3 regions of the Sinomonas sp. T428B genome follow, and region 2 is predicted to be linked to each of the others. Evidence: predicted binding sites of a transcription regulator. Region 2 holds the regulator's gene; each other region holds the start of a gene.
The links. The regulator LexA, encoded in region 2, represses DNA repair genes until DNA is damaged. The targets are predictions, from matches to a motif close to TCGAACANNTGTTCGA.

Region 1 (3,270 bases), 1.3 Mb from region 2:
TGGGCTGCGCATGTGCAGGCGGGGACGAGGCATTCGCCGTCGCGGTAGCGGATGAAGCGGAGGAGCCCGGCCGAGGGTCTGTAGGCGGTGCGTCCGAGCTTGACGGGAACGCCCTCGTCGTCGGTGTAGAGCTTCTGCCATCCTGGCGCGGCGGCGGCGAGGAGACGGGCCGTCTCCGCATCGATGACACCGTAGCCCTCCAGATATGCCACGTCGTCGGAGGCTCCCAGGACCACCTCCGGCCGCAGGTGCACAACGACCTCCGGTTTGATCCGGCCAATGAGTTCTTCAAGCGACGGGACGGGCAGGAGCGCCTCGCCGCGCCCGGACCCCTCGTCGCGTGCCGACCCCTCGGCGAGCCCAGGCTGGGCGTCCGGCGCGGGCTGATCGGCGAACGCGAGCTGGACGAGGACGTCGGCCCGTAGCTGGGCCAGAGTGCGGTACTCGCCGTCGCCATCTCGTGCGGCACGTGCGATCGCGTCGATGCGCCCGTAGGCGGCCTTGGCCGTTTCGGCGGGAAGGAGCGCGGCGAGGGTGCACATACCGTCGTCGTCCGGCTGCAGCCACACCCTGCGGTCCTGGCGCGCCGCCGCTCGCCGCTTCACGATCGACTCGGGATGGAGCCGCTCGCGCAGGTCGCGCACGACGGCGCGGAACTCCCCCGGCGTCCGCACTCGGCCCTTCCTGGTCCGCAGCCGCGAGAGAGCCTCGATGCCGAAAGCCTCGGCGACGTCGTCGGGCAACGTCGACGACTGGTCGACGACGACGCGGGCATGGGCCTCTGTCACATCGCCGGAAGCGAGGGCCGTGTGGAGCGCAGGGTGGATGTTGACGAGGGCGCTCGAGAAGTTGACGGTCCGGGCGGCCGCGGCCTCGGACGTCCCCTGGATCGCCGCGATCTCCGCCACGGCAGCGGCGTAGGCGACATTGCCGCCGAGCCTTTCTGGCTGACCGTCCCGGCCCTCGAGGGGCTGATCCGCGACGTGCTGTGTCTGCCTGTCCACGAGCATGGCCCGGAGGCTCGCGCTGAAGGCATCGAAGTCTGCGAGGGCACGCAGCCCGGCCGAGACGCCCTCCGGAGTCTCGAGGGCGCGGACATCGAGGACAAGTGTCCCGGACAGCACATCGGAGTGGCGCGAGGCGAATGACAATTCGGCGAGCGCCCGCTGTCCTTCGACTCCCATCTCGCACCCCCAGCGATGTAGTAGATGTGTTCTAAGACTAATACTTTGAGTCAGTGTGTACCATAGTTTTATTCGAGTACTTCGTGCCTCCGCATACGGCTCCGATTGTTCGCCGGGGTTCCGGGATCCCCTAGGGGAGGGCTAGCCTCGTAGGGTGACCGACGGGCCGGGTGTCCCCGCGCCGGGGGCGGCGTCAGCCAAGCAGGAGAACCAGCAGACGGCGGGGGTGCAGCCGCCGCCGAACGGCATGCGCATCTTCATCGCCGTCCTCGCGAACACGATGATCGCGAACGTCACCACGAGCTTCCTGTGGTTCGCGCTCACGTTCTGGGTGTACCTCGAGACCCTCTCCGTGCTCGCGACCGGCATCATCGGCGGCGCGTATATGCTGCTCGTCGCGGTCTTCTCGATGTACTTCGGCACGATCGTGGACAGGCACCGGAAGCACCGGGTCATGGTGCTCTCGAGCGTGCTCCCGCTCGGGGCGTTCCTCGTGGCCGGCGTCGTCTACCTCCTGCAGCCCGAGTCTGCGCTCGTGGACCTCGGCGGCCCGTGGTTCTGGGTCTTCTCCGGCATCATCCTCTTCGGCTCGGTGGTCGAGCAGCTGCGCAACATCGCGCTCTCCACGACGGTCACGCTCCTCGTGCCCGAGGAGCGGCACGCGAATGCCAACGGCATGGTCGGAACGGTGCAGGGGCTCGCGTTCATCACCACGACCATCTTCAGCGGGCTGTCGGTCGGCCTGCTGGGCATGGGATGGACCCTCGCGATCGCCATCGCGCTCACGTTCGTCACGCTCGTCCACCTCGCGTTCGTGCGCATTCCGGAGGAGAAGCCCGTCGCCGAGGACGGGAAGCCCCCGAGGATCGACGTGCGCGGCAGCCTCGCCGCGATCCGCGTGGTCCCGGGCCTCTTCGCCCTGATCCTGTTCACGACGCTCAACAACCTCATCGGCGGCGTCTACATGGCGCTCATGGACCCGTACGGCCTGACCCTGTTCCCCGTCGAGCTCTGGGGCATCGTCCTGGGCGTCACGTCCACGGGCTTCCTCATCGGCGGCGCGGCGATCGCGAAGTTCGGCCTCGGCGCCAACCCCGTCCGCACGATGCTGCTCGTCGCCGTCGTCATGGGCATCCTCGGCGCGTTCTTCACCGTCCGCGAGTGGTGGTGGCTCTACGCCCTCGGCATCTTCGTCTACATGGCGCTCATCCCGGCCGTGGAGGCCTCGGAGCAGACGGTCATCCAGAAGGTCGTCCCGTTCCAGCGGCAGGGCCGCGTCTTCGGGTTCGCCGCGGCCTTCGAGTCCGCGGCGGCGCCCGTCACCTCGTTCCTCATCGCGCCGATCGCGCAGTTCTGGATCATCCCGTACATGGCGTCCGACGGCGGGCGGCTCGCGTGGGGCTGGCTGCTCGGCGAGGGCGACGCGCGGGGCATCGCCTTGGTCTTCCTGGTCAGCGGGCTCCTGCTCACGGCGCTCGCCCTGCTGGCCTTCACGACCCGGTCCTACCGCCTCCTGTCCGACCACTACCAGGGCTCGAGGGAGTCCGTGCCGATCGCCGAGGCCTGACCCGGCCGGGCGTCACGTGCTCATGCAAGTCTGGCTCCGGCCAGCCGGGGGATCAGCAGCTCCGCCGCCCCGCGCTCGATCGAGCTGCGGGACGCGTCCCCCAGAGGGTAGGCGTCCAGCTGGGCCGTGAAGTACTCCGAGTTGTCCTCCCGGGCGTAGGGCCAGTCGCTGCCGTAGGTGACGTGCCCGGGCTGGGCGAAGGCCAGGAGGCTCGGCATGCTGTGCGGGCTCGCGGTCAGCGCCGTGTCGAAGTAGAAGCGCGCGCACTCCGCCAGGAACCCGGCCCGGTCGATGGCCTCGCCCTCACTGCTCGCGCCGCTCCCAGGGGCCTCCTTGATCGGCGTGAGGCTGGCGATTCGGTGCGAGGCGTACGGCAGCATCCCGCCGCCATGGGCCAGGATGACCTTGAGCCGGGGGTACCGGCGGAGCACGCCGTGGCGGATCAGGTTGAGCGCGGCCCGGGTCGTGTCGAGCAGGAAGTCGGCGACGAACACGGGCACGCCCGGCAGCGGCTCGGCC
Region 2 (3,270 bases):
AGGACGTCGCGCTCGTGCGGGACGCGTGCCGAGTCGCCCTGTCGGAGTCGAAACCGGGCGAGGGGCAGAACACGGCCGACGGCGGGCGGCAGGTCGCGCGCTCCCGGCTCGCCGCGCTCGTGGACGTGTGCGAGCGGATCCTGGACGCCGAGGCGAACAGGGAGGTCGTCTGGGTCACGCGCGCCGGGACCTTCGACCCCGTCGCCGGCTACGCGCCGCCGGACGAGGACGCCCCGGCAATGCTCAACATCGCCCCGCTGAGCGTGGGCGGAAGGCTTCGCGACGGGCTCTTCGCCGACCGCACGGTCGTGCTCACGAGCGCGACCCTCGCGATCGGCTCGGCGTTCGAGCCCACGGCCGGGGGGCTGGGCCTGCTCGGCCCCGGCGCGCCGAGCTGGACGGGGGTCGACGTCGGTTCCCCGTTCGACTACCCGAAACAGGGCATGCTCTACGTCGCGCGGCACCTGCCCAAGCCGGGCCGCGGCGTCTCGCCCGAGGCGCTCGACGAGCTCGAGGCGCTCCTGCGCGCGTCCCGGGGCGGGGCGCTGTGCCTGTTCTCCTCGCGCCGGGCCGCCGAGGAGGCGGCCGACGAGCTCCGGGGCCGGCTCGAGACGGAGATCCTGTGCCAGGGCGACTCGTCGATGAGCGCGCTCGTCAAGCAGTTCGCGGCCGAGCCGGACACGTGCCTGTTCGGGACGATGTCGCTATGGCAGGGCGTGGACGTGCCCGGCCCCTCGTGCCGCCTCGTGGTGATCGACCGGATCCCGTTCCCGCGGCCCGACGACCCGCTCATGACGGCGCGCTCCCGCGCCGTCGCGCAGGCGGGCGGGAACGGCTTCATGTCGGTCTCCGCGACGCACGCGGCCGTACGGCTCGCGCAGGGCGCGGGGCGGCTCATCCGCTCGACGGCGGACCGCGGCGTCGTTGCCGTGCTGGACTCGCGCCTCGCGACCGAGCGCTACGGCGGGTTCCTGCGCGGGGCGCTGCCCCCGCTGTGGGGCACGACCGACCGCAAGGTCGTGCTCAGCGCGCTCGAGCGCCTCGCCGCGGCCGGCTGAGCGGGTCCTCGGGGAAGAGGTTCTCGGGGAGCGGGATCAGACGGAGCGCAGGACCGAGACGACCTTGCCCATGACCGTGGCGTGGTCGCCGAGGATCGGCTCGTAGCGCGTGTTCTGCGGCAGCAGCCACGTGTGCCCGTCCCGCTGGCGGAAGGTCTTGACCGTGGCCTCGTCGTCGAGGAGGGCCGCGACGATGTCGCCGTTCTCGGCGCTGCCCTGACGGCGGACGACGACCCAGTCGCCGTCGCAGATGGCGGCGTCGATCATCGAGTCGCCCTTGACACGCAGCATGAAGAGCTCGCCATACCCCACGAGCTGGCGGGGGAGGGGCATGACGTCCTCGACGACCTGGTCGGCGAGGATGGGGCCGCCCGCGGCGATCCGGCCGACGAGCGGGACCATCGCGGTGTCCGCGGCCCCGGCCATCTCCTCGACCGGGACACCGTCCACGCCGCGCAGCCCGGCCGGGACCTCGCCGGCCATGCTGAGCTCGCCCTCGTCGAGCGTGAGCGGCATGAGGACCTCCATCGCGCGGGGCCGCTTCGGGTCGCGGCGCAGGTAGCCCAGCTTCTCGAGCTGGGTGAGCTGGTGGGTCACGCTGGACAGGCTCGCGAGGCCCACCGTGTCCCCGATCTCGCGCATGGACGGCGGGTACCCGACGTGCTGGACGGAACGCTGGATTGTCTCGAGGATCCTCTTCTGGCGCGCCGTGAGCCCCTTGGCCGCCTTCGTCCGTGGTGCCATCCGTCCTGCCTCCCTGATCGCCGCCCGCGCGCTGCGCCACGGCCTCTTCCACCCGTCCGGCGCCGGGTCCGCCGAGAACTGTCGGACCCCCTCGGCACGATGCAATCAGATGCAGTGTTCCCGCCGGGAGGGCGGCAGCTGGGCGGAGGCCCGGTGCTCCTCCCACCGTAGGCCACGAGGCCGAGCCTTTCAAACATGTGTTCGACCGAGTCTGGACAGGATTCGACGGCACCTGCTAAGAAAGGTCCATCACGTTCGAAGATCCGTTCGAAAAGCTGTGTTCGAGCATCGGGATCCTGTTCTCCTGGCGGGGGGCAGGCGCGGGCCGGACGCAGGGGAAGGCAGACCATGGCACACGCGATCCCGCCCGTCGCCCGCCACCACGAGGCCGCTCGGCCGCCCCGGCTGCGGCTCACCCGCCGGGGCCGCATCGTCCTCATCGTCATCCCGCTGAGCCTGCTCGCCCTCGCCGTCCTCGCCCTGTGGGCGGCGCTCATGGCCCCAGCGCATGCCAGCGACGAGCAACTGGCCGGCCCGGGCCAGGCGGTGACCGTCACCGTCCGGCCCGGCGAGTCCCTCTGGACGATCGCAGCCCGGACGGCCCCGGGCCAGGACCCGCGGGTCACGATCGGCCAGATCCGCGAGCTCAACGACCTCGGCGGCTCTCGGGTCGTGCCCGGCGAGCAGCTCCTCGTCCCGGTCGCCGGCTGAGCCCTGGAGGCCCCGGTCATGAATGCGGCCGGCCCGCGGAGCTGGCGTAGGCTGGACCGGTGGACGACCAGCTCGAACGTTTGAACCGCCTGCCCCTGCGCGACGACCTCCGCGGCCAGCACCCGTACGGGGCGCCCCAGATCGACGTTCCCATCCAGCTCAACGTCAACGAGAACACGTACGGGGTCCCGGCCGACGTCCAGGAGGCGATCGTCGAGGCCGTCCGCGAGGTCGCCGGCGGCCTCAACCGCTACCCGGACCGGGAGTTCACGCAGCTCCGCGAGGCCCTGGCCGAGTACCTCGGCCACGGGCTCGGCCCCGACCGCGTCTGGGCCGCGAACGGCTCGAACGAGGTCCTCCAGCAGCTCCTCCAGGCGTTCGGGGGCCCGGGCCGCTCCGTCCTGAGCTTCCCCCCGACGTACTCGATGTACCCGCTCCTGGCGAGCGGGACCGGCACGGCGTACATCAAGGGCGAGCGCCAGGCCGACTTCGGCCTCAGCGCCGAGGCTGCCGCCCGGCAGGTCCGCGAGCACGCCCCGAGCATCGTCATCCTGTGCTCGCCGAACAATCCCACCGGGACCGCGCTCGGGCTCGACGTCGTCGAGGAGGTGTACGCCGCGGGCGAAGGGAGCCAGACAGTCGTGATCGTCGACGAGGCCTACGCCGAGTTCGCCCAGGCCGGCACGCGCTCCGCGCTGACGCTCCTCGAGGACCGCCCGCGCCTCATCGTCACGCGCACCATGAGCAAGGCCTTCGC
Region 3 (3,270 bases), 310 kb from region 2:
CGCGTTCGGCCACCCGCTGCAGAGCTTCACGACCCCCGGCTACCTCGACGGGCGCGTCTTCACCCTCTACGGGGACATGCCCTCGCTCGTCTACGGGCCCGTCTCCGAGGCGATCCACGGGTTCGACGAGCGGGTCTCGGTCGAGTCAGTCCGCCGGATCACGAAGAGCATCGCCCTGTTCGTCGCCGGCTGGTGCGGGATCGAGGAGCGCACGTCAGGGTAGTCAGGTTCATGGATGGGCCACGTCGATGACCAGACGCGAGCCTCCGGGGCCGCCCACTGCCTTCACGCGGAACGGCAGCTCGGCGGACAGGCCCAGCCCGAAGTCGGTGGTGCCTTCGAAACTGGCCATGAAGACCGCCTGCTGGAACGCCTCGAGGCTGGGTCAGCACGTCGACGTAGCGGACGAAGTAGCCGCTGACCCTGCCGTCGAAATGGATGACGAGGCGGTCAACATCGCATTCCCTTAGCTCGGTCCGAACGGATGCTGTGATGGTAGGACCCGTTCGGCACCGGCGCCATGGGCTGTGGGCCCCGGGGGAGCGGGAGGGTTCTACCAGCCCCGCTCCGCCCACTCGGCGAGGTGCGGGCGCTCGGCGCCGAGCGTCGTCGGGCGCCCGTGACCCGGGTGGACCTCCGCCTCGTCCGGGTAGACGCCGAAGAGCCGCTCGGTGACGTCGGCGTAGAGCAGCGCGAACCGGTCCGGATCCTGCTGGGTGTTGCCGACGCCGCCGGGGAAGAGCGAGTCCCCGGAGAAGATGATCGGGGGAGCGTCGTGCTCCTCGAGCACGAAGGCGATCGATCCGGGCGTGTGCCCGCGCAGGTGGACGGCGGTCAGGCTGAATCCTTCGGGGCCCCCGAAGCTCCCCACATCCCCGTGGTCCAGCACGACGTCGACCGGCACCGGGATCCCGGAGACGTCCTGCCGGCCCGCGCCGACCTGCGCCCCGGTCGCCGCGACGAGCCCCTCGAGCGCCCGCACGTGGTCCCAGTGCTGGTGCGTCGTCGCGACGAGGGCCAGGCGCGCGGGGGCCTCCGCGTCCGAGGCGCCCTCGGCGAGGAGGGCCTGGATGGCGGGGAGGTCGTCGGCGGCGTCGATGAGGACCTGCGCCCCGGACGCCTTGCCAGTGATGAGATAGACGTTGTTGTCCATCTCGCTCACGGCGATGCGGCGGACCGTCACGCGCTCGAGATCGTGGAGGAGGCTGCTCATGCGGCCAGTCTAGGCATGCCGCCGGTAGGCTGAGCGGCATGTCACATCCCGACTTCCCCGGGCGCTGGCGCCCGAACGCGGAGCTGGCCACGCCGCTCTTCGAGCAGCTGCGGCGCCGCATCATCGCCCTCGCGGACGACGGCGCGCTGCCGGCCGGGCATCGGCTCCCGCCCGTGCGGGCGCTCGCCTCCGAGCTCGGCGTCGCCCCGCACACGGTCGCGCGGGCCTACCGCGAGCTCGAGGACGCGGGCGTCGTCGTCACCGCGGGGAGGGCCGGAACGAGCATCGCCCCGCGCGGCGCCCGTGAGCAGGAGCTCGCCGCCGCAGCCTCTGAGTTCGCCTCCGCGGCCCACGCGCGCGGCTGCACGCTGGAGGAGGCCGTCGAGCTCCTGCGGGCGGCCTACGGCCGGCTCTGACCCCTGCCGGGCCTGAGACGCGCTATCGAAGACGTTTTCGAAATTTTGACGCTGTCGACTAGCATGGACGGGTGCAGAGTCTCTCGACGCTCAACGATTCCCCCTCGACCCAGGCCCCCGGCGCCGGGTCGCCTCGCGTCCTCTCCGGCGCCGCCGCCGGGCCATCGCATCGCCACGACCTGACCCGGATCGTGGTCAAGGGCGCCCGCGAGCACAACCTGCGCAATGTGGACCTCGACCTCCCCCGCGACGCGATGATCGTCTTCACGGGCCTCTCGGGCTCGGGCAAGTCCTCGCTCGCCTTCGACACGATCTTCGCCGAGGGCCAGCGGCGCTACGTCGAGTCGCTCTCCGCCTATGCGCGCCAGTTCCTGGGCCAGGTGGACAAGCCGGACGTCGACTTCATCGAGGGGCTCTCCCCGGCCGTCTCGATCGACCAGAAGTCCACGAGCAAGAACCCCCGCTCGACCGTCGGCACGATCACCGAGATCTACGACTACATGCGCCTGCTGTGGGCCCGGGTGGGGCGCCCGCACTGCCCCATCTGCCACGAGCCGGTCACGCGCCAGACCTCGCAGCAGATCGTCGACCAGCTGCTCGAGCTCCCCGACGGGACCCGGTTCCAGCTCCTCGCCCCGGTCGTGCGCGGGCGCAAGGGCGAGTTCGTCGACCTCTTCAAGGAGCTCGCGGCGAAGGGCTACGCCCGCGCCCGCGTCGACGGCGAGCTCATCCAGCTCTCCGAGCCGCCCAAGCTCGGCAAGCAGTACAAGCACACGATCGAGGTCGTCGTCGACCGCCTCGTGGTCAAGGAGGGCATCCGCCAGCGCCTCGCCGACTCGGTCGAGACGGCGCTGGGGCTCGCCGAGGGCCGCGTCCTCGCCGACTTCGTGGACCGCGACGCGGACGACGACGGCCGCATCCGGGCGTTCTCGGAGAACCTCGCGTGCCCCAACGAGCACCCGCTCGCGATCGACGAGATCGAGCCCCGCTCGTTCTCCTTCAACAACCCCTTCGGCGCGTGCCCGGCGTGCACGGGCATCGGCACGAAGCTCGAGGTCGACGAGGAGCTCGTCGTCCCGGACCCCGCGCTCTCCCTCGCCGAGGGCGCGATCGCGCCCTGGTCGCTCGGCACCGCGACCCAGGAGTACTGGACCCGCCTCCTCGAGGGCCTCGCCGACGACCTCGGCTTCTCCGTCAATACCGCCTGGCACAGCCTCCCGCAGTACGCGCGGGACGCCGTGCTCTACGGCAAGGACCACAAGGTCGTCGTGCAGTACCGCAACCGGTTCGGCCGGGAGCGCAAGTACAGCACGGGCTTCGAGGGCGCCGTCCAGTACATCCAGCGCAAGCACCTCGAGACGGAGTCGGACTTCGCCCGGGACCGGTACGAGGAGTACATGCGCGAGATCCCGTGCCCCGAGTGCGGCGGCGCGCGCCTCAACCCGGCGTCCCTCTCGGTGCTCGTGGGCGGGAAGTCCATTGCCGAGACCTCGCGGCTCCCTCTCCGGGAGGCCCGGGAGTTCCTCTCGACGCTCGACCTCACCTCGCGCGAGGAGCAGATCGCGCACCAGGTGCTCAAGGAGATCGACGCGCGGCTCGAGTTCCTGCTCGACGTCGGCCTCGAGTACCTCAACCTCGAGC

Region 1: a site for LexA is predicted at 1,203-1,218, ahead of ACUYMY_RS01140 (HNH endonuclease signature motif containing protein). Genes of this name have one in related genera too.
Region 3: a site for LexA is predicted at 1,655-1,670, ahead of uvrA (excinuclease ABC subunit UvrA). Genes of this name have one in related genera too.

Annotation. Positions count from the first base shown of each region.
Region 1 is NZ_JBRAZR010000001.1:232,353-235,622, forward strand. It holds gene ACUYMY_RS01140 (HNH endonuclease signature motif containing protein) at 1-1,184, opposite strand, end outside; gene ACUYMY_RS01145 (MFS transporter) at 1,432-2,751, shown strand; gene ACUYMY_RS01150 (amidohydrolase family protein) at 2,772-3,270, opposite strand, start outside.
Region 2 is NZ_JBRAZR010000001.1:1,490,538-1,493,807, forward strand. It holds gene ACUYMY_RS06905 (ATP-dependent DNA helicase) at 1-1,058, shown strand, start outside; gene lexA (transcriptional repressor LexA) at 1,095-1,802, opposite strand; gene ACUYMY_RS06915 (LysM peptidoglycan-binding domain-containing protein) at 2,151-2,513, shown strand; gene ACUYMY_RS06920 (histidinol-phosphate transaminase) at 2,573-3,270, shown strand, end outside.
Region 3 is NZ_JBRAZR010000001.1:1,803,687-1,806,956, forward strand. It holds gene ACUYMY_RS08295 (ArgE/DapE family deacylase) at 1-223, shown strand, start outside; partial or broken gene ACUYMY_RS08300 (AMIN-like domain-containing (lipo)protein) at 230-376, opposite strand; gene ACUYMY_RS08305 (MBL fold metallo-hydrolase) at 554-1,213, opposite strand; gene ACUYMY_RS08310 (GntR family transcriptional regulator) at 1,252-1,629, shown strand; gene uvrA (excinuclease ABC subunit UvrA) at 1,809-3,270, shown strand, end outside.